Regions from separate parts of the Allobosea sp. 05T422_2 genome, predicted to be linked through region 2. Evidence: predicted binding sites of a transcription regulator. Region 2 holds the regulator's gene; each other region holds the start of a gene.
The links. Region 2 encodes LexA, which represses DNA repair genes until DNA is damaged. Its sites were predicted from a motif close to TGTTCNNNNTGTGTTCNG; they were not measured.
Positions count from the first base shown of each region.

Region 1: the regulator LexA is predicted to act here: its motif matches at 3,462-3,479, upstream of AC1DJT_RS11900 (helicase-related protein).
Region 3: the regulator LexA is predicted to act here: its motif matches at 3,543-3,560, upstream of AC1DJT_RS30015 (LexA family protein).
Region 4: the regulator LexA is predicted to act here: its motif matches at 1,957-1,974, upstream of AC1DJT_RS29820 (LexA family protein).

Region 1 is NZ_JBFTLD010000050.1:10,631-18,058, forward strand. Features, by position in the region: gene AC1DJT_RS11900 (helicase-related protein) at 34-3,363, opposite strand; gene AC1DJT_RS11905 (TetR/AcrR family transcriptional regulator) at 3,830-4,426, shown strand; gene AC1DJT_RS11910 (haloalkane dehalogenase) at 4,423-5,346, shown strand; gene AC1DJT_RS11915 (DUF3108 domain-containing protein) at 5,343-6,176, opposite strand; gene rpmB (50S ribosomal protein L28) at 6,441-6,728, shown strand; gene AC1DJT_RS11925 (esterase-like activity of phytase family protein) at 6,895-7,428, opposite strand, start outside.
Region 2 is NZ_JBFTLD010000209.1:4,596-11,247, reverse strand. Features, by position in the region: gene trpD (anthranilate phosphoribosyltransferase) at 1-412, shown strand, start outside; gene trpC (indole-3-glycerol phosphate synthase TrpC) at 420-1,229, shown strand; gene moaC (cyclic pyranopterin monophosphate synthase MoaC) at 1,226-1,714, shown strand; gene AC1DJT_RS26855 (molybdopterin molybdotransferase MoeA) at 1,711-2,922, shown strand; gene lexA (transcriptional repressor LexA) at 3,004-3,708, shown strand; gene AC1DJT_RS26845 (ComEC/Rec2 family competence protein) at 3,702-5,939, opposite strand; gene gltX (glutamate--tRNA ligase) at 6,098-6,652, shown strand, end outside.
Region 3 is NZ_JBFTLD010000262.1:3,032-8,347, forward strand. Features, by position in the region: gene AC1DJT_RS29990 (metallophosphoesterase) at 1-783, shown strand, start outside; gene AC1DJT_RS29995 (hypothetical protein) at 780-914, shown strand; gene AC1DJT_RS30000 (RNA-binding protein) at 911-1,159, opposite strand; gene AC1DJT_RS30005 (hypothetical protein) at 1,531-1,824, opposite strand; gene AC1DJT_RS30010 (Y-family DNA polymerase) at 1,824-3,104, opposite strand; gene AC1DJT_RS30015 (LexA family protein) at 3,101-3,517, opposite strand; gene AC1DJT_RS30020 (hypothetical protein) at 3,922-4,659, shown strand.
Region 4 is NZ_JBFTLD010000259.1:1,265-7,028, forward strand. Features, by position in the region: gene AC1DJT_RS29810 (Abi family protein) at 1-552, opposite strand, end outside; gene ligD (non-homologous end-joining DNA ligase) at 726-1,796, opposite strand; gene AC1DJT_RS29820 (LexA family protein) at 1,992-2,486, shown strand; partial or broken gene AC1DJT_RS29825 (Y-family DNA polymerase) at 2,483-2,596, shown strand; gene AC1DJT_RS29830 (hypothetical protein) at 2,745-3,233, shown strand; gene AC1DJT_RS29835 (IS110 family RNA-guided transposase) at 3,533-4,591, opposite strand; gene AC1DJT_RS29840 (Y-family DNA polymerase) at 4,713-5,342, shown strand; gene istB (IS21-like element helper ATPase IstB) at 5,343-5,764, opposite strand, start outside.

The sequences.
Region 1 (7,428 bases), on a different contig from region 2:
TTCCGCTCAGCCCCAGGTCAGTTGAGCCCCATGTCAGGTCTTGCGCCCGCCGCCCTCGAGCTGGGCCTTGAGAGCCGCAAGCTTCGCAAAGGGCGAATCCGGATCAGGCTCGCGCTCGGCCGGACGCGGCTTTGACGCCTGCTGGAAACGCTCGTTGCCGCGCTCCTCGCGGCGTGGGCCACCTGGGCGTCCATCGCGCTTGAAGTCCGGCCGCGGGCCACGCCCCTGCTCGGGGCGGCCATTGCGCTGCGGCCGGCCGCTGCGCTTCTGATCACCCTCGCGCGGCTGCGCATCCTGTCGGGGAGCATCACCTTGAGACGCATTGGCGGCAGCCGGACGGCCACGATCGCCCTGGCGGCGACGCTCGTCGGGCCGGCCGTCACGGTTCGGACGTTCACCACGCCCTGCGCCAGGCTGACGCTCGCCCTGAGCGCCGTCGCGGCGACCGCGCCCGGCATGCTCCGGCCTGCGCCCACCCTGGTGACGATGCGGCCGCCAGACCTCGATTTCCTGCACCTCGGTCGCAGCAACGACATCAACTGCTGCCTCAGGGGCAAGAGCTCCCGCGGCAAGCGTCTCGGAGACAGCTGTCTCGTCGGCAGGCGCCGGCAGAGCAGACATGGCATCGGCTGGCACCGGATGTGCGGCTTGCTCGAGCTCAGTCTCCGCCGCGGTCGGGGCGTCGGCCGTTTCAGGCGCGGCAGCCTCCGAAGAGGCAGCCTCGGCGGTCTCGATGTCAGTAGCGGCCAGAGGCTCGTCGACAATACCGGCGCCGGCCTCATCGGCCACCACCGCCGGATCGGCCTCGTGCCCAGCCGGGACGTCCGTAGTTTCCGCGGTCGGCGCGTCGGCAACCGGAGCGGTAGCCGCGACCGGTGGCTGCGCCCGCGGCACGGTAATCGCCGGTCCCGGACGCTTGGCCGAGACATAGCCGAGGGAGCGCAGGATCGAGGCGAAATCCTCGCCCGCACAACCGACCAGCGAGGTCATGGCACCGGTGACGACAAAACCGTCCTGATCGGCCGCGCCGGTGGGCGGCTGGCCCTGGGTCAGGCCCGGGCGATAGGCGATAGCCGGCCGGATCAGGTCAGCAAGCCGCTCGAGGATATCGACACGCACGGCGCGCTCGCCGCAGACGCGATAGCCGGCAGCACGGTAAAGACCCTTCGGCACCGCCTTGTCGACGGCAAAGGATGTCCGACCCGAGGCTGCTAGATGGGCAATATCGTCGAGGCCCGACGTATCGGGCCCGCCATGCTTCAGCGCCCAGAGCTGGGCAGCCAGCGCACGTGGTGCCGGCTTCAGCAGGGCCGGGACGTAAAGATGAAAGGCTCCGAAGCGGATGCCGAGCTGACGGAGTGCTGCGCGGCCCTCCTGATCCAGCGTCTTCATCTCCTCGCCGACCTTGGCGCGCTCCAGCACGCCCAGCGACTCCCCGGCCTGATAGGCGATGCCGCGCGCGATACCGGTGACATTCTCGGCATTCTCGAGCAGCTGCAACGCACCAAGCAGACGGGCGATGTGATTCTTGAGCCAGAGAGTGAGGCGCGCGTCGACCTGCTCGCGCGCCGGTKCGGTCAGGTGCTCCTCGACCAGCAGGCGCAGGCGCGGCTCCAGAACCTTGTCGCCGGCGACAAGCCGCGCGACCGGCTCACCGATCCAGCGCACCAGCCCGTCATGCGAAAGCACGAAGGCATCATCAGCCGCGAGCACGACACGCGCGGCGCGCGCTTCGATCTCGCTGGCAAGCGCCTTCATCGCGGCCATGTTCAAGGCTTTCGCCTCGGGCCCGCCAGCCTTGGGATCCGCCGTGAAGCGAAATCCCTGAAGCATCCCGACATGCTGTCCCTCGACGAGCACATCGCCCGTCGTGGTGACCTCAGCCTCCAACATTGCATTCTCCCGCAAACGACGCATCAGCACGCTCGTGCGCCGATCGACGAAACGGCTGGCTAGCCGCTCGTGCAAAGCGTCCGACAGCTTGTCCTCTACAAGACGCGCCACCCCCTGCCAATGCTCTGGATCAGGTAACCAGTCAGGACGGTTTGCGACATAMGTCCAAGTTCGGACCTGCGCAATGCGGGCAGACAGCGTGTCGATCTCGCCATCGGTCCGGTCAAGCGCATCGAGTTGGGCGCGATACCAGTCCGGATCGAGCCGTCCGTGGCGCATCAGGCGCAGATACAGCGTGGTGGCGAGATCAGCGTGCTGCATCGGCGCGATCTTGCGATAATCAGGCAGGCCACACACCTCCCAGAGCCGCTCGACTGCTGCACGGCCCTGCGCCAGCGGCCTGACATCGGCATCGCGGGCCAGAACCTCCAGCGTCGTCATGTCCTCTGCGATCAGCGCACGGGTCAGCCCCTGCTCGGTTGGCTGGACGTTCAGGCTGGCGATCAGCCCGTCGACGGAGCGCAGATCGAGATCGGAATTGCGCCATTGCAGCTGCCGCACCGATTCAAAACGATGATTCTCGATCGCCTCGACCAATTCGGCGTCGAAGGGCGGGCAACGCCCGCTCGTGCCAAAGGTGCCGTCGCGCAGATGGCGGCCGGCGCGCCCGGCGACCTGGCCGAACTCCGCGGGGTTCAGCTTGCGGAAATGATGGCCGTCGAATTTCCGGTCCGACGCGAAGGCGATGTGATCGACATCGAGATTGAGCCCCATGCCGATGGCGTCCGTCGCGACGAGATAGTCGACATCGCCCGACTGGTAGATCTCGACCTGGGCGTTGCGCGTGCGCGGCGAGAGCGCGCCGAGCACGACGGCGGCTCCCCCCTTCTGCCGACGGATCAGTTCAGCGATCGCATAAACCTCCTCGACGGAGAAGGCGACGATCGCGCTGCGTCGTGGCAGGCGGGTGATCTTCTTGTCGCCGGCAAATGTGAGCTGCGACAGGCGTGGACGCGTGACGACGTTCACCCCGGGAATGAGCTGCTCGATCAGCGGCTTCATGGTGCCCGCGCCGATCAGCATCGTCTCGGCCCGACCGCGCCGGTTCAGCAGGCGGTCGGTGAAGACGTGACCGCGGTCGAGGTCGGCGGCGAGCTGAATCTCGTCAATCGCGACGAAATCGACGGCGAGATCGCGCGGCATGGCCTCGACGGTGCAGACCCAGAAGCGGGGCCGCTGCGGCTTGATCTTTTCCTCGCCGGTGACCAGCGCCACCGCCTCGGGGCCGACCTTCTCGACCACGCGGCCATAGACCTCGCGCGCCAGCAGGCGCAGCGGCAGGCCGATCATTCCGGTCGGGTGCGCCACCATCCGCTCGATCGCCAGATGCGTCTTGCCGGTATTGGTGGGCCCGAGAACTGCTGTGACACCCTGCGCACGAACCGAGGGCGGAAGAGAGCGTGCTGAAATCAAGACGCGACCGATCGTTTCCTTTGGGCCCTTGCCGGCAGCAGACGCTGGGGAAAGCGTCCTACCTTGGCACAAGCTGGAGCGCCGAAATTAAGCTGCGGAACGAGTCCTGAACGAAGCAAGCCCGAATCGCTGACTCCGGCAGAATCGGGATTCGTTCACGGCCAGATATCGCGGAGACGGCCGCAAGTACCACTATATCTGGAATCGTGACACGAGCTTGATCCACTCATTTTCGCGACCAGCGTAAACGGCCGGGCGCCGACAGTCCTCCGCGCTATTTATGTCGTGCTCACGGCGAAACGAGGGGCCGCCGTGTGATTTCTGCGTGCGCAACGGCGTGGAACCAGCCTGAGCCATCGCCTCAGCGGGCCGTTCGGACGAGACCCGCCTCCCGTCCGACACCTTGGCGATCGGGCGTTTCCCGGAGTGTTGTCAATAATACGTACGTACGTATTCTACCTTCATGAGCAAGCCATCCCTTCGTGAAAATCTCCTCGCCGCTGGCCGCGATCTCCTCTGGAAGAGCGGCTATTCCGCCACCGGCATACGCGAGATCGTCGCTGCAGCCGGAGCGAGCCCTGGCTCATTCACCAATCATTTCGGATCGAAGGAGGAATTCGCCGAGGAAGTGCTCGATCGCTATTTCGCCTATGTCGGCGGCCTCGTCGATGAAGCCCTGGCCGACCGCTCCCTGCCCGCAGCCGCGCGGTTGCGGCGCTATCTGGACGCGATCACGACCAAGCTCGAAACCGCCGATTGGTCGCGCGGATGCATGATCGGCAATTTCAGCGTCGAGACCTCTCCCAATAGCGAACGGTTGCGGCAGCGACTCTCGGAGATCTTCGTCCTTTGGCGAGAGCCCTTTGCGGCATGCATCGCCGAAGGCCAGGCCACTGGCGAGATCGCGACGGATTTCAGCGCCGACGACCTCGCTGATTTCCTGCTCACCGCCTGGCAGGGCGCGATCCTGCGCATGAAGGTCGATCGCAGCCCGGTTCCGCTCGAACGCTTCAAGGCCATCCTTTTCGCAACGCTGTTTGGAAGAAGGGCATCGCCATGACCCAGTCACCTGGATTCGCATCCGAATGGCTGCGCCGGGAGATTCCCGTCCTCGGCTCGACCATGTCCTATGTCGAGGCCGGCTCTGCGGGGCCGACCGTACTCTTCCTGCACGGCAACCCGACCTCCTCCTATATCTGGCGCCATATCATTCCGCACGTCGCGCCGCTGGCGCACTGCATTGCCCCCGACCTGATCGGCTACGGTCAGTCCGGCAAGCCGGACATCGCCTATCGCTTCACCGACCAGGTCCGCTATCTCGACGCCTTCATCGCTGAACTGGGCCTCGGACGGATGGTCATCGTCGCCCAGGACTGGGGCACGGCACTCGCCTTCCACCATGCCTCCTGTAACCCCAGCGACATGATCGGCCTGGCCTTCATGGAATTCATCCAGCCCTTTGCAAGCTGGGATGCATTCCATCAGCGGCCGCAGGCGCGTGAGCTGTTCAGGGCGTTCCGGACGCCGGGACAGGGCGAGAAGCTGATTCTCGAGGACAATGTCTTTATCGAGAGGGTCCTGCCCGCTGCCGTCCTGCGGGCCTTGAGCGATGAAGAGCTGGATGCCTATCGAGCGCCGTTTCCAACGCCCGAATCGCGCAGGCCGATCCTCCGACTGCCCAACGAGCTCCCCATTGCGGGCGCCCCGGCCGATGTCCATGCCATCAGCGAGCGCGACCACGCAGCATTACGTGCGTCCACCTATCCGAAGCTGTTGTTCTGCGGCGATCCCGGGGCGCTGATCTCTCCGGCCGAGGCGGATAGGTTCGCGGCGGGACTGCATGATTGCCGCCTGATCAATCTCGGCCCCGGCGCGCATTACCTGCAGGAGGATCACCCCGGTGCAATCGGGACGGCGCTCCGTGACTGGCTGGGTGAGATTACTGCAACGACGAAAGCGAGTGAACGCGCTGCGGCTTAGTTCTGCCGCGCGGCCGTGGTGGTGGTCGGATCGACCCTGAAGCTCGAGGCCTCGATGACCGCCGTCCCGATCATGGTCTTCACCGAGATGCGGATCGGCACCATCACATTGGTGCCGTTGACGGGGGCGAGCCAGGTGTTGATCTCGCGATTCTCGGTCATGAACTTGGTGCTCGGCCGCAGGGCGCGATGCCCTGCGATCGGCACATACCGCGCCTGGCAGATCGTGACCGGGCCGCTATAGCCTTCGAGCTTCACCTGCCGCGAACCGGAATAGCTCAGCTTGATGTCATAGCGCGCAGCGCCGTCGAAGATTGGCAGCGTCCGGTTGCAGGCGGCACCATTCCCGCCCTTGCCCTCCACGGGCATCAGGAAGGCGCTGATCGGATCGACCACATTGCGCTTGTGGCTCTCGTTGAGCGGCACGCGATCGGGCTTGTCGTCGATCGGCGGCGCAATATCCACGGCCTGCACCGTGCCGCCGTCGAGCGCCATGCGCACAGTGCGGCTCTCGCTTGAGTTCGCCGACGAAACCGCGAAGGTCGCAGGCGACAGGCGCCCGCCATGAAGATTGCCGGTTGCGGCACCTGAGCCGCGTCCGCCCGTGAAGCTGCCGACCAGGCCCGTCATCTTGGCGACGATATCGAGCTTGTAGCTGCTGCCGTCGATGCCGCCGCTGAGATGGGCGGTGCCGAGCGTCAGGCCGAGCAGGGAGACATCATATTTGGCCTCCAACGAGGTCGCCGCGGCCGACGACGCTCCAAAGCCGGAGGCCAGGGCCAGCGCAGCGAGACCAAGTCCGGCCAGGGACGACGCGATGGCGGGCTTCATCCAACTCCTCCGGACGGCATGCTTCGCACCGGCATGCACTGCGAATCGGTCCGAATCGTGACCCCTTTTACCGAATTTGGCGAGTGGCAATGCCGCCACGCTGCGGCCGCCCCGATCGTGCTATGGAATCAGTCGCGGTCCTTGACGCAGCAGCCGGCCTTGGCTATAGACCCGCGACTTCAATTTGACTTCCGGTGCTCGTGGGCCGGCACGTCGCGTGTCGGCATTTTTGTTTGAGACAACCGGTTCCAAGGGAACGATATCATGGCTCGCCGTTGCGAACTGACCGGGAAAGCCACCCTCACCGGGCACCTCGTCAGCCACTCGAACCGCAAGACGAAGACCGTCTTCCGGCCGAATCTCGTCAATGTTACGCTCCGTTCGGACGCGCTCGGTCGCTCCGTGCGCCTGCGTGTCTCGGCGAACGCCCTGCGTACGGTCGATCACCGTGGCGGACTTGACGCCTTCCTGGTCAAGGAGCCGGCAGGCAACCTCTCGACCGGCGCACTCACGCTGAAGCGTGACATCGAGAAGAAGCTCGCGACCAACTGAGCGCGCGGCTCCTTCACGGAATGAATGAAGCGGCCGCAAGGCCGCTTTTTTCGTTTGCATAGGACGCAGTGGCCAGCCCCGTATCATCCGTTCTCGGTGCTTGATCGCCGGCACATTCAGGACTTGTGCTCGCCGCAAGAGCGAGCTTGAAGTCACGCTCGTCCCCTTATCCCAACTCGAATTCCAGCAGCACGGTGCGCTGCAGGAAAGAGAAGTTGTCGTCCGAGATCAGGGTCAGAATCGTCCTGCCATGATCCTGATGGACGCAAAGCCCTTCCATATTGTCGATCTCCTGGCCGAGATCGGCCTCGATCAGGGAGGGGCCGTCAAGCATCGCACCCGGCCGGAGGCTTGCGCCGGGAACGCGGCGAATCCGCATGCCGACACCACGCAGAGGCTTGTACCAGCGCTCCAGCAGAAGCATGTCTCCGCCGGGCAGGAAGGCCAGATCGGTGATATCGAAGCCGCCATGGCGCCGCACCTGAAACAGGCCGGGCTGCCGCCCCCCGATGATCACGCCGAGCGTCGGTTCGTCTTCCCCGCCCGAGCGCTCGGCAATGGCGACGAGCGCGCCCGCAAGCGGCTGCCCGGCGGGAACGACACCAATCGCCTCCAGCCCGCGATTGCTCGGCAGGCGCTTCACCTCGCGCGGTACCGGGACGATGCGGGCACGCGCTTCGACTCCATACCGCGCCCATTC
Region 2 (6,652 bases):
CGAGCCGATGGTGCGCGTGCTGTCTGCTCTGGGCTCCGACCGCATCTGGGCCGTGAACGGCTCTGACGGCCTTGACGAGATTACCACCACCGGCCCGACCCGCGTCGTCGCGCTCGACAAGGGCAAGATCGAGAGTTTCTCGATCAGCCCGGACGATGTCGGCCTGGCCCGTGCAAAGCCCGAGGATCTGCGCGGCGGTGAACCGGCGCAGAATGCCGAGGCGCTCCGCGCGGTTCTCGACGGCAAGAAGACGCCCTTCCGCGATATCGCGGCCTTCAATGCCGCCGCCGCGCTCGTCGTGGCCGGTCAGGCCGGTGATCTGCGCGACGGCCTCGCCCGCGCGACCTCGGCGATCGACAGCGGCAAGGCCAAGGCGACGCTGACCGCACTTATCGCCAGCTCGAACGCGTGAGGACGTCATGAGCGACATCCTCGCCCGCATCGAGGCCTATAAGCGTCAGGAGATCGCCGCAGCCAAGGCCGCGGTTTCCCAGGCGGAGATCGAGCAGCGCGCCCTGGCTGCCGGCCCCGTGCGTGGCTTCACGGCCGCGCTTGCCGCGAAACACGCGGCCGGCAAGCCTGCATTGATCGCCGAGATCAAGAAGGCCAGCCCGTCCAAGGGGCTGATCCGCGCCGATTTCGACCCGCCATCGCTGGCACGCGCCTATGCCGATGGCGGCGCGGCCTGCCTGTCCGTACTGACCGATGCCCCCTCTTTCCAGGGACAGCCGGAATTCCTGCAGCAGGCGCGCGCGGCAAGCGGCCTTCCCGCCCTGCGCAAGGATTTCCTCTATGACCCCTATCAGGTCTTCGAGGCTCGCGCCTGGGGCACCGACTGTATCCTGATCATCATGGCCGGTGTCGATGACGGGACAGCCCGCGCGCTGAACGAGACGGCAAAGTCACTCGGCATCGACGTGCTGGTCGAGGTTCACAACGAAGCCGAGCTCGATCGTGCCCTCGAGCTCGACAGCCCCCTGCTCGGCATCAACAATCGCGACCTTCGCAGCTTTGCCGTCGATCTCGCCGTCACCGAGAGACTTGCTCCGCGCGTCCCCGCGGACCGCATCATCGTTGGCGAGAGCGGCATCTTCAGCCATGCCGACATCGCACGGTTGCAGCGCGCCGGCGTCAACACCTTCCTCGTCGGCGAGAGCCTGATGCGGCAGGACGATGTCGCCGCTGCCACCCGTGATCTCCTGACCGGTTCTGCGCGCAGCGCAGCATGAGCAAGCTCAGCCATCTCGACGCCAGCGGCCAGGCCCATATGGTCGATGTCGGCGACAAGGAGGAGACCTCGCGCATCGCTGTCGCCGAGGGCTGTGTCGTCATGCAGCCCGGGACTCTGGCGATCGTGCGCGATGGCGACGCCAAGAAAGGCGACGTACTTGGCACGGCGCGCCTGGCTGGAATCATGGCCGCTAAGCGCACGCATGAACTGATCCCGCTCTGTCACCCCCTGCTGATCAGCAAGATCAGCGTCGACCTCACCCTGGACGAGACATTGCCCGGGGTGCGCGTGAGCGCTGAGGTCAAGATGAAGGGACAGACCGGCGTCGAGATGGAGGCGTTGACCGCTGTCGGCGTCGCCTGCCTCACAGTTTACGACATGGTCAAGGCGGTCGACCGGGCGATGCGGATCGAAGGCATCAGGCTCGTCCACAAGTCAGGTGGAAAATCCGGCACTTTCGATCTCCCGGAAACTGCGCGATGAGCCTCACGCCCGTCCCCGTCGCCCTGAAGGCGCTGATCGACAGCGTTCCGGCACCGACACCATCAGAAACCCTGCCACTCGCACATTGCGTAGGGCGCGTGCTCGCCGCCGACCTGCAGGCGCTTCGGACCCAGCCCCCCTTTGCCAACTCCGCAATGGACGGATACGCCGTTCGCGCAGATGATATTGCGCCGGCAAATGAATTGCGTGTCATCGGCGAATCGGCTGCCGGTCGTTCCTTCTCAGGGATGGTCCGCTCCAATGAGGCTGTTCGCATCTTCACCGGTGCTCCGATTCCGGAGGGCGCCGATACGATCCTGATTCAGGAGAATGCGGACGGCGTCGGCACTGCGACGATCCGCGTGCGCGAGGGCGCCGAGCGCGGCAAGTTCGTTCGTCAGGCAGGATTGGACTTCTGCGAGGGCGAGGTGTTGCTTCTCGCCGGCAGCCGGCTCGACAGTGCGAGCCTCGGCCTCGCGGCAGCCATGGGCCACCCCATGCTCACGGTGCGTCGCAAGCCACTGGTCGCGATCCTCGCGACCGGCGACGAACTGGTCCAGCCCGGCGAGCCGGTTGGACCCGACCAGATCGTCGCGTCCAACAGTTTTGCGCTCGCCGCGCTGGTCGAGCAGGCCGGCGGCACGGCGCTCGATCTCGGGATTGCCCGCGATGATCATGCCGATCTCGCCGACAAGATTGGCCAGGCACGGAAGGCCGATGCCGATGTGCTGATCACCCTCGGAGGAGCCTCGGTAGGTGAGCACGATCTCGTCCAGGCAGCGTTGATCGGTCAAGGCATGGCGCYCGGCTTCTGGAAGATCGCCATGCGGCCGGGCAAGCCGATGATGATGGGCCGCCTCGGCCGCATGGTCGCGCTCGGCCTACCCGGAAACCCCGTCTCGTCCATCGTCTGCGGGCATCTCTTCGTCGTGCCCCTGCTCAGGACCCTCCTGGGCGTACCGGAACCGGAGCGCGATCTGAGTGAGCCTGCAATCGTCGGAAGAAATTTGCCGGCAAATGATGAGCGGCGGGACTATATGAGGTCGGAACTGACGCTCACTCCGGAAGGATGGCTGGCAACGCCCTTCGCCAAGCAGGATTCATCGATGCTGGCCACTCTTGCCCGCGMCGACGCGCTACTCATTCGCGAATCGTTTGCTGCGCCGGCAAACAAAGGCGACAACTGCCGGATCATCCGCCTACGCTGAGCGCGCTTGCGGAACACAACGCGAACCTGTATGGTGTTCGTGCTTTGTTTCGATTCCATACAAAGAGCGCCGGCGGGAACCATGCTGACACGCAAACAGTTCGAACTGCTTCGTTTCATCCAGGAACGCCTGCGCGAGACAGGGGTGCCCCCCTCCTTCGACGAGATGAAGGACGCGCTCGATCTGCGCTCCAAGTCCGGTATCCATCGCCTGATCATGGCGCTGGAGGAGCGCGGGTTCATTCGCCGCCTTCCCAATCGAGCCCGAGCGCTGGAGATCATAAAGCTGCCCGAAGGGGCCGGCGGCCCTCAGGCGACGCGCGGACGGTTCAGCCCCTCCGTCGTCCAAGGGGGGCTTGGCAAGGTCCGGCCGATCGCACCGCCCCCGGACGAAGATGTGCGCTCCACGGTTGCGATTCCGGTCATGGGGCGGATTGCCGCCGGTACACCGATTTCCGCCATCCAGAGCCGCAGCCATACCGTGGCACTGCCTGYCGACATGCTTGGCCCCGGTGAACATTTTGCCCTCGAGGTTCGCGGCGACTCGATGGTGGAAGCCGGCATTCTCGACGGCGATACGGTGGTGATCAAGCGTCAGGACACGGCCAATACCGGGGATATCGTCGTGGCTCTGATCGATGACGAGGAAGCAACGCTGAAGCGACTGCGCAAGCGCGGCTCCTCGATCGCGCTCGAGGCTGCCAATCCCGCCTATGAGACAAGGGTGCTGGGACCGGACCGCGTCAAGATTCAGGGCCGCCTGGTCAACCTGATGCGGCGCTACTGAAGCGGCTCGTGTTCTTCGACAGCCGCCAGCGGCAAAGCCGGCGTGCTTGCAGGCCGCTCCCGCTTGCGGCTCCAGGGACGATCGACACCATCCTGCTCTGATAGATGGGCGCGCCAGCCGCCCTTGTTGCCGACAAGGGCGGTCGCGCCATCGCGCGACAATGCCCTGCGGTCGATCAGTCGTGCTGCGCACGGAGCGTTCCACGGAATCGGCGTGATGACGAGATCGGCGCGCCGACAGTCCTCGACGATGGCCAGGCGATCACGTGCAAAGGCAACGCTTCGTCCATCCTTGCTGCGGACGACACAACCCAACGTGTCGCAGGTCGCGCCTTCCCGCAGGCTGTTGTCGTCAGTCCGGCGATTATCGCCATCTGCGTTCAGCCATTGCTGCAGCACGAAGCGGCTCGGTTGCCCCGCCAGGATCATGCGACCATCGCCCCCGCGGACCAGGATCCCGGAACCATCGCGTTCGATCAGGATGTCGGGCCTGTCGGGCTTCGCTGCCACGAGCAGTCCCGCGATCAGGGGGGCGACGGCCAGGAAGCGCAGCGGTGTCGTCCAGAGCGTGATCCAGAGAAGCGCGGCGGCAAAGCATGCGAGCGCCGCGGCCCCGAATGCAGGAATGATCACCGCGGAGTGGTCGAATCCCGCAACCCAGCGCGCGGATTGCAGCACATAGTCCGAAGCGACTCCCATGAGCGCCCAAGCCGGCCAATCCAGGCCGAAGGGATAGGCGAGCACGCCGAAGACAGCGGCAGGCATGACGATCAGGGAAACGAAGGGCAAGGCGAGCGCATTGCCGAGCAGACCGAAGGGGTTGAAGGTCTGGAAGTGATAGGCACCGAACGGTGCGGTTGCGACCGTCGCCAGCACGGTCGTGACCGTGAGCCCGACCACCGCGATCCAGATCGGCCGTAGCGGCCAAGGCAGGTTCGCCGGCGCCTCGGAGTGGCCGCGATCCTCCCAGCGCTCGGCAAAGGCGATCAGCGCCGCGACAGCGCCAAAGGACATCTGGAAGCTTGGACCAAGCAGCGCGTCAGGCTCGCGCAGCAGAACGATCATCGCAGCGAGAGCCAGATTGCGCATGCTGAGCGCCGGGCGATCGACGAGAATCGCACCGAGCATGACCAATGTCATGATCAGCGAGCGCACCGTCGCGACCTCGGCTCCCGAGAAGATGCAATAAGCCGTGGCGCCGAGCATCGCGGCCAGGGCGGCGAGTTTCTTTATGGGCCAGCGCAATGCCAGCGTTTGCGATAGCGCCAGCAGGCCACGGACCAGGCCGAAGATCGTGGCGGAGGCCAGCACCATGTGAAGGCCCGAGATCGAGATGATATGATAGATTCCGGCCGCGCGGAGGTCGATATTGGTCGCCTCCGTGATGAGGCCGCGCTTGCCAGTAACCAGCGACGCCGCCATCGCGCCAGCCTGCCCTCCCCCGATCCCGGCGATGCGCTCCGTCAGGGCATTGCGCGCCCGGTCGACCGTCGCGGGTATCTGAAGCTCGAGCGGTGGCTGCAAGGGTGGTGGGGCGAGCGTGATCTTTCCGGGGATGGTCCCGACTGCACCAAGCCCTCGGAAGAAGGCGTCGCGCCCGAAGTCGTAGCCACCTGGTCGCACTGGACCGGGCGGCGGCAGGAGGCGCGCGACGGCAGCGATGTGATCGCCCGGCGAAACCGAACCACCTTTGACGTTGACCCGAACCCGCCGTGGCAGGCGTTCAGGCTCCACCCCGGCAATGCTGGTCACCAGGATCACGAGGCGCGCGCCGGCGTCGCGCGCCTCGACCGATTCGACAAAGCCGGTGAGTTGTCCCACGCGCATTCGATCGAGCATCGGTGCTGCGATTGTCGCCGTGCGCCAGGCCGCGGCACCAAAGCCGGCGAAGATGGCAGCAAGGCCGACGCAAGCGAGCATGACCGGGCGTCGGGCGCGCGACAGCGCTGCCATCGCAGCGGAGACGCCAAAGCCGGAGAGCGGGACCCAGAAGGATGGCTCGCGATCAGCCGCGAAATAGAGCAGAATGCCGGCTCCCATCAGCACCGGCAGCCAGAGAAACAGCCTTCTTCGTCCGGCCTCGATCGCGATGGCGCCCAGGAAGCGCGCGCGCCATTCGGCGAGAAACAACCGAATGGCAGCGTCCTGAAACCATATCTCGGGAATGCGGAATGGTACGGCGCGAACACGCGCGCCGCGCAGCCGGCTCGGGTCTGGCGGCGCCTCGCGCATAGGCCGTCCCTCGGTCAGCCAACCAGATGCGATCTTGCGCTTAACGTCGGCCCCATCAGCATGTTACAGGGGCGGCGTCGGTTGTCATGTCCCTTCGACGTCTTGTTCCTCTGCCGCTCTGTCGGCCTCATTTCCCGTCCTGCCGGAGCCTGCCTTTCATGAGTGATGCGGTCGTTACGCGCTTCGCGCCGTCTCCAACCGGATTCCTGCATATCGGCGGCGCGCGTACCGCGCTGTTCAACTGGCTCTATGCCCGTCGCCATGGCGGCAAGATGCTGCTGCGCATCGAGGACACCGACCGCGAACGCTCGACCGAGCCGGCCATCGCGGCGATTCTCGACGGCCTGTCCTGGCTTGGCCTCGATTGGGACGGCGAGACCGTCTACCAGTTCGCCCGTGCGGCCCGGCACCGCGAGGTCGCCGAGCAGATGCTCGCCGCCGGCAAGGCCTATTATTGCTATGCGACACCGCAGGAACTCGAGGAGATGCGCGAGAAGGCGCGCGCCGAGGGCCGTCCCATGCGCTATGACGGACGCTGGCGCGATCGCGATCCGGCAACCGCGCCGGCCGGCGTGAAGCCGGTCATCCGCCTGCGCGCGCCGCAGACCGGAGAGACGGTGGTCGAGGACGAGGTGCAGGGCCGCGTCGTCTGGCAGAACGAGAATCTCGACGACCTCGTGCTGCTGCGTTCCGACGGCAACCCGACCTATATG
Region 3 (5,316 bases), on a different contig from region 2:
CTTCATCTGGAGTTCGGGCCATTTGAGTTCCCGACGCCCATGCCAGAATTCGAAGTGGCCGTTTTTGCTGGCGATATTGGTCAGCCTATTGTCGATGCGATTGAGTGGATGGCCGGCCAGAGGGAGGGCGGTCCTCTAATGGGGCGCCCTGTCGTCTACGTCGCAGGAAACCACGAGTTTTACCGCAGCGAGATGAAGTCGAACCTGGCCGAGGCCGGAAGGGTCTCCGACGACGCCGGCATTCACTTTTTGCATCGACGAGCGGTCACCATCAATGGCGTCCGTTTCATTGGTTGCACGCTTTGGACCGACTATCGACTGCTCGGAACTCCCAAACCCTCTATGATCACGGCTGGCCAGGAACTGAATGACCATCGCCTGATCCGGTATCGCGAGGAGAGCGGACACTTCAGTCGCTTCATGCCATGGCACGCGGCGGCAGAGCACCGGCTCGATCTCGCGTTCATTCGCGGCGAACTGGCAACTTCGCATGACGGGCCGACCGTCGTGGTGACGCACCATGCGCCACACCCGCAATCCGTTCAGCCGAGGCACCAGGGCAGCGCACTGTCGCCGGCCTTCGTGTCAGACCTCAGTCCTGTGATCGAACAGTTTCAGCCTGAGCTTTGGATCCATGGCCATGACCATGGATCGCACGATTATCGGATCGGCAAGACGCGCATTTTTGCAAATCAGGCTGGCTACCCAAACCTTCACCGGGATCGCGAGAACAGAGGGTTCGATCCGCGCTGCGTCATTTGCGTCGATGGAGCGGGGAAATGAGCGGCTACGATGAAGTTCGTTGTGAGATGCCGATGCTCGCCTCCGACCTCGAGGCCGAAGCGGTTTTTCACACGCGAGCATTCATTGCGGTCTTCGGGGAGCAGGATTTCATCGGCTCGGCAAGTTTCTAGTTGAAGCGCGTGACGAAGTACTCGCGGAAGGCCGTTGCGTCCTTTGCGTCGAGGAAACTCACGCGCATGCACCTGCGCTCAGGCTGCATCAATATGCGGGCTTTATGCGAAATCTCGTGGTCACCCAGCCATATTCCGATGTCGAACAGGCGCTCGTTCAGCGTGCTCGGTTCGAGGGGAAGGTCGATCGAGAATGTCCCCGCGATGCCGTCACGGGTAGTCGCGGCGATCCCGGATTTCTGCATGTCGCCCTCCTGCCGCTCAGGATGAGGTTGTATAGATTAGTCCTCTCTGCAGGATCTGTTCAATCGCGAAGCCCAGGCCGCGTAAGGCGTATTCTTGGTCAAGTGTCGATTGAAGTCCGGAGCGCCGTCGTCCCACCAGACAGGGCCCCGCTCACCAAGGGCAACCTTGGCTGCTTCGACGGCGGCGCGGGCGACATGGGGTTCGCCGCTTCCGCGTTTGACGTCCTTCACAGCACGGCGAGCATCTATCAGCTCGGTGACAAGCTCGTGACGGCGCGCAGCCGGAAGGGCGGGATTTGTTGCTCGCCACAGCCRGCCAGCGACCATGAAATATCTGCCGTCCGGTGTTGTCGGATGATCGCGCCGGTCGCTCAATCCGGATACTCGCGAGCGAGCCGATCATAAGCGTCCTCGGCAGCGGCGTCGCCCGCCATGGCATTTTCGATTTCATTCTCGTCGACGAGCACCCCGCCGAAATGTGCGACGAAGGCGCGCGCCAAGCCCCGGTCTTCGAATGCGATGCGGACCGTCTCTGAACCGGGGAAACGGTCGAGAACGCGGAACCCGATTTGCCAGTCGCCACACCAACTCTCGATTCTGCGCAGGCGTTCCGGTGCAGCGACGGGGTCCAATTTCATTTCGACCTGATGACTGAAGCCTGGCATCACGCCCTCCCTACGACCGGCACCTCGTCGAGCCGCGTCGTGTAACGCGGCGAACGCATCTCGAACTTCGTGACCCACGCKTTCTGCTGGCGGGCGATGCCGGCCGCTGCAGGGTACACAACGCCACGACCGTGTTGCTTGTTGCACGCGTCCAGCGCTTCCATGAGCCGGCCGCTCTTCTTGCGATCGAGGGCGCCGATCAGGGCTCGCTGCGACATCTCGGGCGCCACCAGGTCGACCGTCATCAAGCCGGCCTTGGCGTAGCGGTAACCCGGCTTCCAGATCCGCCGCGCTCCCCATTTGGCGGCGCGGACGAGGACGAGGGTGTCGTTGCTCGCCTCGGGAAAGTCGACCGTGGTCGAAACCGAGCGGGAAGGGCCGCTGTCGAACGGCGATGTGTGGAAGAAGACAGTGACGTGATCCGTCGCCAATCCATGGTGCCGGAGCTTCTCGCCCAGGCGGGTGGCATGGGCGGCGATCGCCTCCTGCATCATCTCGAGGCTTTCGACCCGGCCGGAAAACGACCTGGTCACGGCACAGCCTTTTCGCGTGGGGGCGACGCTATCCAGATCGAGGCAGGGCTGGCCGCGCAGTTCCTGGATAATCCGCTCGCCAACGACGGTCAGCGACTTGCGAGCACGCTTGGGATCGAGGGCGGCGACATCGGCTGCCGTCTTGCAGCCGAAAGCGCCCAGCTTGGTCTGGCTGGCACGGCCGATACCCCAGACGTCCTCCAGCGGCATCAGCGACAGCCATTCCCGACGCGCTTCCTCACTCGTCAGGTCGCAGGTGCCGCCGAGCTGAGGCGTGGTCTTCGCAATCTTGTTTGCGAGCTTCGCCAGTGTTTTCGTTGGGCCGATGCCGACGCAGGTGGGGACACCGGTCCATTTCGAAARCGTGGAGCGCAGGTCGTGGCCCAGTTCCTCACGATGCTCAGGCGCCACCGGGGTCAGGTCGAGGAAGCTCTCGTCGATCGAGTAGATCTCGATATCGGGGGAGAACCGCTCATAGACGGTGTTCATCCGGCGGCTCATGTCGCCGTAGAGCGAATAATTCGACGAGAAGACGACGACGCCCTCGCGTTTGCACAGGTCGCGGATCTGGAACATCGGCGCGCCTATCTTGATGCCGAGCGCCTTTGCCTCAGCCGTCCTGGCGACTGCGCAGCCGTCATTGTTCGACAGCACGATCACCGGTCGGCGTCGCAATTTCGGGTCGAACACGCGCTCGCAGGAGCAGTAGAAGCTGTTCCCGTCGATCAGGGCGAACGAGCGCTTCATCGCCGGAAGCGCCGCACCGCGTTGGTGACCACGCCGAAGATATCGATTTCGGCGTCTGGACCGGGGTCGTAGTCGGGGTAGCGCCGGTTGCCGAACGCGAGACTTGAACGGCCGCCGGCGATCTTGAAAACCTTGACGCTGCGCTCGCCGTTGACGTCGACCACGACGGCATCGCCATCCCGCGGGACCAGGCTGCGGTCGACCGTGATCAAGCTGCCGTCGAAAATTCCGACGTCGATCGCGCTGTCGCCGGCGACGGTCATGATGTAGGTCGCGGGAGCGTTTTTGATCAGCGCCCGCGACAGGTCGATCGGTGTGTCGAGGTAGTCGTCGGCCGGCGAAGGAAAACCCGCGCGCACGGCCTTCAGGTAGACCGGAAGAAAGATCGGCGGTCCGAGGTCGGCGGGGGACATGTGCATCGCGATGCGCTCCGATGGTTGGAACATAACAAGAACATCAGAAGCCCAACTCGAGTCAATAAGGGGAATTCGTGGCCCGCCGCTCATCACCCATCCCGACCGCTGCGCTCGTCCTACGAAGAGCCGTCAGCGGTGCGCCAGTAGCAGACGTTGGGGTCTCGCCAGGAAGCGGGCATTCCTGTTTTCAGCCGCCGGCCCCCCATTTTAACCCACGCTGAGACTGCTGGCGCCCGCCTCTGGTGTCATGGTTGAAAGAGTCGTGCCAGAGCATCAAAATGCACCAGAAATATGCGAATCGTCCAATTTGGCTTATAGTTCGCACTTCCCTCAGAAGTCCTTTGCGTCGCGGTCGTTGTAGGAGTCGTTGAGGCCAACTGAAGCTTTTGGATGCGCAGATCATGTTTGGTCACGAACGCTTGCAAGCCGTGCGAAGGCTCGTTGCCGAATACGTCCGAAGCCCTTCGCTTCGTCATCTCCGCGAACCAAGCTCAGTTGATCGCCTTGCCGAGCAGATTGTTAAGGTTGTTGACCGGGAGCCAACCGTTTGGCGCAAATGGGAAGGGCAACGCGAGGACGTTCTGCGGGCTGCTGCCCCGTGTTGGATACCCTCGGAAGACCTGCGCAGTTTTCTGAACGATCTGCCGGGGCCGAAGCTCACCTCGACCGACCTTGCTCAGCGACTTAGGGCGATCCACGAGGAGCCATATAGTTCGTATCCTGACGAGGCGCTGCGGGAAGAATGTCTCGCGCTCTACGCTCGCGAACGAGCCGCTGGAACCGAGCTGCCAGCGATCATCGGGGCCTTGCAAGAATTTGTTGAAACAGAAACAGAGCGGCTCCGTCTTGCTTCGGTGGCGGCTTGGCGCCAGCGCCAAAAGGAGGAGCTGGAAGCGCTCCAGCAACGCTTCATCGCTGGGGCTGATTGCAAGTGGGTAGCTGTCGGCACCTCAAAAGACGTGTTTTCTCGCAAGAACGGCCGAGCCTATCGACTGTCGCCGACTAAAAACAAGCGATGGGACCTGTTCCGTATTCAAGCAGCTGAGGACCCCGGCAAGCTCATCGGCACTTATGGTTCTAGAGGCGAGGCAAACAAAGCACTTGCGAAGCTGGCTTACGATTCTGAGCCTCGCTGGTAGACAGGTAGTTGCGCCGGCCTTGCGATATCGGCTCGTGAACCTCTCGCGCAATTTGAAAGTGGATGCCGGGCATCTTTAAATGCTCGCCGCAACTGCGAGGGCAGGCCCGCTATCTGGCTGGCTCAGCTAAAGGCGAAGTGTCCACTTCTCGTGGGTCTAACACGGAGTGAATATTTCCCGGAGAATGGTTGAGCGGGGGGTGTATCCACTTCACGCCAGGATCGGAAGTTAGGGCATCGCAGAGAACTGGCCATTCATCTGCCGCAGAGAAGGGTCCGGAGGGCAACGCGAGATAGATGTCGGCAGCGTTCGCTCATTGTGGTCGATGTCAGGCACAGCCGAAGCCGGCTGCTGCGATCGTTAGACCGCCTAAGCTCAACTCGACTAACTGAGCCCAGCCTCCGTCATTCGATCTCCCTCAGCTCCACCAGGCAAATCGCGCAAGCGATTGATCTCCCAATGAAATCTTCGATCTACGTGGAGCCGGCCCTAGGTTGTTTGTCGGTTACACGCGGTCTGCAGCGAGCAGTTACGGACGAATAGCCGCGCCACGAACTCGATCAGAACGTGATCCTGATCAAATTCGATGTGCGGCCGGAGCCCGAGCTGTCTGTCAGCACCGGCCCGGATGAACAACCTTCATAGCTTCGACAGCTA
Region 4 (5,764 bases), on a different contig from region 2:
CGTTCGGACAGAGCCTTCTAGACACTGATAAAGCCGTGAAGTGGCTCCGAAGGTCAGAAATTCCTTTATCGTCCAAATCGGGGGCAAGACAGGCGCGCCATAGCGCTGCTTATAATGTCTGGCCCGCTGATCCTTCGATTTCTCGAACACACCGATGAAATATCGAAGTGCTTCGAGATTGGCCGCGGCATCCTTGAACAAGGAGTGATCGTAGTACGGGTGACTACCGTTGGCCTGGCTCAATGCTTCTGACAACGCGTTGCGAAAGAGCAACTCGAAAGTGCCGACTGCGGCAAAGCAGGCGGAGCGAATTTCCATGTCGCACTGATACAAGCGAAGGATATGGTGATAGGTGGTCCCGGGCCGGAAGGGCCGATGAGGTAGGGTCAGGTCGCGTCGGCTGAGAAAGTAAATCCGCAGGCGCTCGTAGCCYACGAGTTCGATCTTGCGGGCTGCCACATTGGGGCGGTTGATGATCAGTCCCTTTGCGCGCAAATGCGCTACTCGTTGAGCAGCTGTAGCGTGCGGCTTCGTAAAGGGAATCAAGGCCATCAAAAAATGAAGAACCGCCCTTTTGCACTCCCCCGAAGAGGACGTGTGGCGGCCCATGACCCAAGTAATTTAGTGCGTCCCCGGCTCAATCGCAAGCCCATTTGTGTGCTAGCGCTGAGTCATTGGTCCCGGCCGAACCGGTCGCGACGGGGGGGCGCCCGCTAAACAACACCTTATACATCTCCGCTCGCCGAGCCGGTTATGGATCGCTTCACCTGAAAGATATCGCCTACATCGGCATCGTCCCGCACACCCTTGAAGGAGGCGTGGCGCAGCTTGCCGTCATTGGTCCAGGCGCGGAACGCGACCTCGGCAGCGATCGTCGGCTCGACCCAGCGTATGCCCTTCTTCGCGACGCCGGCGACAGTAGGTTTCTCGATCAGGATGCTCATCAGTCTACGACGCAGCTCAGTCGCCGACTTCGCCGTAAAGCCCGTCCCGACGCTGCCGACATAGACCAGAGCATTTCCGCGGCGTGCCGCGAGCAGGAGGCGGCCGATCCCCCCAAACGCTGATGCTGATGCCACCCAGCCAATGATGAGAAAGGTCTCAGATTGGACGCATTTGATCTTCAGCCACTCGCCACCCCTACCGGATCGATATGGAGCGTCAACGCGCTTGGCGATGATGCCCTCTAGTTCCATCTCACAGGCTAGCTTCAGGAACGCGGCGCCTTCGGCGTTGACTTCTTCGCTCAGCCGGATCGAGCTGTGCTGGCTCCCAATCAAGCCTGCGAGCATGCTGCGCCGTTCGGCCAAAGGGAGCGCTCGCAGGTCGCGACCGTTGAGATAGAGTAGGTCGAAAGCATAAAGCAGTGCGCCTGCGGCCGATCGCTTGCCCCCTCGCCCACCCAGCGCCTGCTGCAGCGCGCCGAAATCCGAAGCGCCGCGCTGGTCGAGAACCACGGCCTCCCCGTCCAGGATGGCACTATCGACGCCGAGCTCGCGCATGTCATGGGCGATCGTCGGGAAACGCTGCGTCCAGTCATGCCCGCCCCGGGTCAGTATCCGGACCTTCCGGCCGGGCTCTACATGGATGGCGAGCCGGTAGCCGTCCCATTTCACCTCGAAGGCCCATTGATCCCCACTCGGCGGCTTGACGGCCAGCAACGCCAAGCAAGGTTCGACCCTGTCGGGCATAGGATCGAAGGCCAGCGCTCTTTGGCGCGCATCGCGGCGCTTCGGGAGAGGACTTCTGGTGATGTCGACCGCCGGGCCGGAGCGCAAAACGCGACGCGCGCACATTGACGCAACTCCACTCACAACGACTCCGAACTAGCGGCGGCAGGGAAACGTTCCGAGCAAGATCCGGTACGAGCGCGCGTTTATCCGGAACTCTGTGACCGCATTTTCCCGCCCTGAGGAATATGGTGGCTTCCAATCTTGACACCTCAGCCCCGCGCGTTGTTCTAGTTATGTTCTCTTTTCGAGGGCGCGCGCATGCTGACCATCCATCGGCCCATAATCCGGCTTTCGAGGTCGCCATCTCAGCGCCAAGCCCAAGTATTCCCCCTCCCCGCCCGTGCGGTCGCGCTTAGCGCTCCGCTCCTGGTTCAGCTATTCAGCAACAGGGTTTGCGCGGGATTCCCCTCCCCGGCTGATGATTATCTTGATGCTCCGATCGATCTTTCGCGGACGCTTATCAAGAATGCGCCGGCGACCTTCATCATGACGGTTTCGGGCGACAGCGCGATCGACCTGGGCATCTTTGATGGCAGCCTCATCACGGTCGATCGGTCTCTCGCTCCTCGCGACGGAGATCCTGTGGTGGTCGACGTCAACGGCGAGCGAAGCGTGAAAGTGTTTGGGGTCGAGAACGGTCGACCCCGGCTCGTTTTCGGCAATCGCCGCTATCCTGAGTTCAACCCCGGCCCGGATCCAGACATCGAAATCTTTGGAGTCGTCACAAATGCAGTAAGGCGCTTCAGGCGATGACCAGGTCATTCGCCTTGATCGATGGGAACAGCTTTTATTGCAGCTGCGAGCGGGTTTTCGATCCAAGATTAAAAAGCCGCCCGGTCATCGTACTTTCCAATAATGACGGCTTCTGTAATCGGGCCTTTGCCGTCAAGCGAAAACCCACCGCGACGCTCGGTGAAAGGGCGTTCGGGTAGTTTGCTGACATTCCCACAGTGCCGTAACCTTGATGCGAAAGGCTCTCTTTTCGCGGGGGTAATTCTGCGTCGGATTGTTGTGAAACGTGCCGTCATTGGCCTCGCGCTCKTCGGCTTGGCATGGGGCGGCTATTCGCTGATGAACCGCAGCCTACAAAGAGGCACCGTGCCTCAGAAGCTTCAAACGGGTTGGCTCTACACCGAAGGTAGCTGCTCGCTCCTTCTCGGCCACCAAGGTGCATTTTCTTTCAGCCTGAGTGAGCAGACTATCGCGGCGATCAAATCAAAGGGCATCGGCTTCTTCACCGACATCAATAATCCAGACAATCAAGCAACCAGATCGTACTTCCATGGCGAGTGGAAGGAGACGCCTGTCCCGGCATCGTTCTTTTCGGAGGGGCTGCCGCCGAACCTCCATTGTGGTCAGAAGCATTCGTGGCTTTGGCCATATGGGATACCGGAAGCGCTGAAGCGACCAGGCAGCTTCTACCAAGAGTCGGGAACCACACGTCGCCTTTTTGTCCTGCCCGAACTTGGGTTGGTAGTGGGCAGTGCGTCCGATAGATAGGTCGACCCAAGCGCCAGCTAGGGTCGAAAGCTGCCCTCCCTCGACCGAGCGTGATCGTCCGAGGCCGACAGTTTGATAATCTGGGCTCGCACTCACGGGGCTCTTGGCTTCTGTCCGGGGTCGGCCCATCGGCCGCCACAAGATCGCGTTCCGAAAGGAGGCGAGCCTATATGCGACAGCGGGCTTGGCGTTGAGCCAGCTCACCCGTCATTACGGCTTCATCTCCTCGCCCGTCCCCGTGAGGACGATCCAGAAAGACCAGGCGAGCCCGGTCTTACCTCTTCACGGCCGTGCCGAACCTACGCAGTGCATGCCGTGGTCGATGCCGCAGCATTCCCGGTTGCCCTGAAGCGGAATGTCGTACCGTCGACCCACATGCGGTGCATCACCACCGCAATCTTGCGCGCCAGGGCCACCGTCGCTCGCTTGTTGCCTTGGCGATGCGCGACCTTCATACCCCAGGCGCGCAGCACCGACCAACTCTTCACCCGATGCAGCATGACATGGGCTGCCTCGAACAGCATCGACCGCGCCTCGCTGTCGCCGGTCTTCGTAATACGTCCATTTCGGTCCACCTCGCCGGATTGGTGCTTTCGCGGCACCATGCCGAGCAGGGCGCCCACAGATCGGGATTTGGAGAAGCGTGCCGGATCCTCAATTGCGGCGATGTAGGTGAGTGCGACGATCGCGCCGACCCCGGGAACCGTCATCAGACGCCGGCACACTTCATGCTCGCGGGCGATCGCCAGCACCATTCGGTTGATCCGATCCAGGGACCGCAGCATGGCGGTGTGAGCCGCCAGGAGTTCCTCCAGGATCGCGGCGATGCGAGGCAGGTTCGTGGTCAACTCGCGGACACGCTCGGCGAAGGTCCGGCGCTTCGACGTGCCGATCTTGATACCAAAGAGGCAAAGTGAACCCCGGATCTGGTTCTCGATGTCACCGATCTTCAGCACAAGGGTCTTGCGGCTGGTGAGTAGCGTGCGCAGCTCCATCGTGCTGCGCGTCTTCATATGCACCGATCGGAACCAGCCGGTGCGCAACATCTGCGCAAGCCCTCTCGCATCGTTGCGATCGGTCTTGTGGGTCATGGCCGTCATGGCAGCGCGGGCGTGTCGGGCATCCATACAGACGACACCGGGAACGCCGAGCTCGGTCATCCCCTCCGCAAGCCATCCGGCGAGTGCCCCGGTCTCCAGTCCGACGCGTGTGAAGGGAACGCGAAGCTCAGCCAGCCAGTTTGCGATGGCGTCGGGCTCGCTCGGCGCTTTCCCTTCGCGGACCAACCTTCCTTCCTCGTCAACGACGCAGATCGAAGTCTCGGCCAACGACACATCCAAGCCGGCATAGTAGCGCATGGCATTCCGCTCCTGAACGGTGGTCGGATGCCTTCAGGGGCCGACCGAGTTGCACAACCGAGCAGGGTGCCACGATCCGCGACGGTCGCAATCAGCCAAGCCCGATTACACGATCTGCGCTGTGGCTCGCACATCCGAGGCTAAGGCACTCGGCATTAAGATGGGCGAGCCCATGTTCAAGATGCGCGACCTCTGCCGCGATAACGGCGTGGTCGTTTTCTCTTCAAATTATAGTCTCTATGGCGGCATGAGCCGCCGCATGAACGAGGTCTATCAACGTTTCTCCCCTGACATCGAAATCTATTCGATCGATGAGAGTTTTTTGGACGTCGCGCAGATCGAGCCAGAAAAGCGGGAGGAGTTCGCGCGGGACCTGCGATCGTCGGTTTCGACATGGACAGGAATCCCCACGTGCGTCGGGATCGGCCCCACCAAGACCCTGGCGAAACTGGCCAACAAGATCGCCAAATCCACTCCGCAATTGCTGGGGGTATGCGACCTGACCAGCGCTACCGCTCGGGAAGAATGGCTGCCCCTTGTCGAGCTCGGCGACATTTGGGGTGTCGGTCCGGCGAGTCAGGCGAAGTTAATGGCGCTAGGCTGCAGGACCGCGGCGGATGTTGCATCTGTCAACGGCGGCCGGATTCCAGGCCACTTGGGCGGAGCAAAACCAGGCCAGCGCTGGCGATGTGAGACGATAAGCCAAGGGCCCCGATCGGGGCCCTTGGCTTATCGTCGCTTTCGTTTCTGATCAGCTCTCCATGATCTCGCCGGTGTCGGGATCGACGTGTTCGGCCGTGGCCTGGTTTTGCTCCGCCGCGGCGTTGGCGCGCCGGCGGCCGGCGGATTGTTTCAGCCGATAGCTGTCGCCGTTCATGGCCAGGATGCTGACGTGGTGGGTGAGCCGGTCGAGCAGCGCGCCGGTGAGACGCTCCGATCCCAGAACCGAGGTCCAGTCCTCGAAGGGCAGGTTCGAGGTGACGATGGTCGAGCCGCGCTCGTAGCGCTGCGAGAAGGTCTCGAACAAGAGCTCGGCGCCGGTCGGCGAGAGCGGCACGTAGCCAAGTTCGTCGACGATGAGCAGCTTCACCGCCTGCAACTCGCGCTGCAGCTTGAGCAGGCGCTTCTCGTCGCGGGCTTCCAGGAGTTGATTGACCAGAGAAGCCGCGGTTG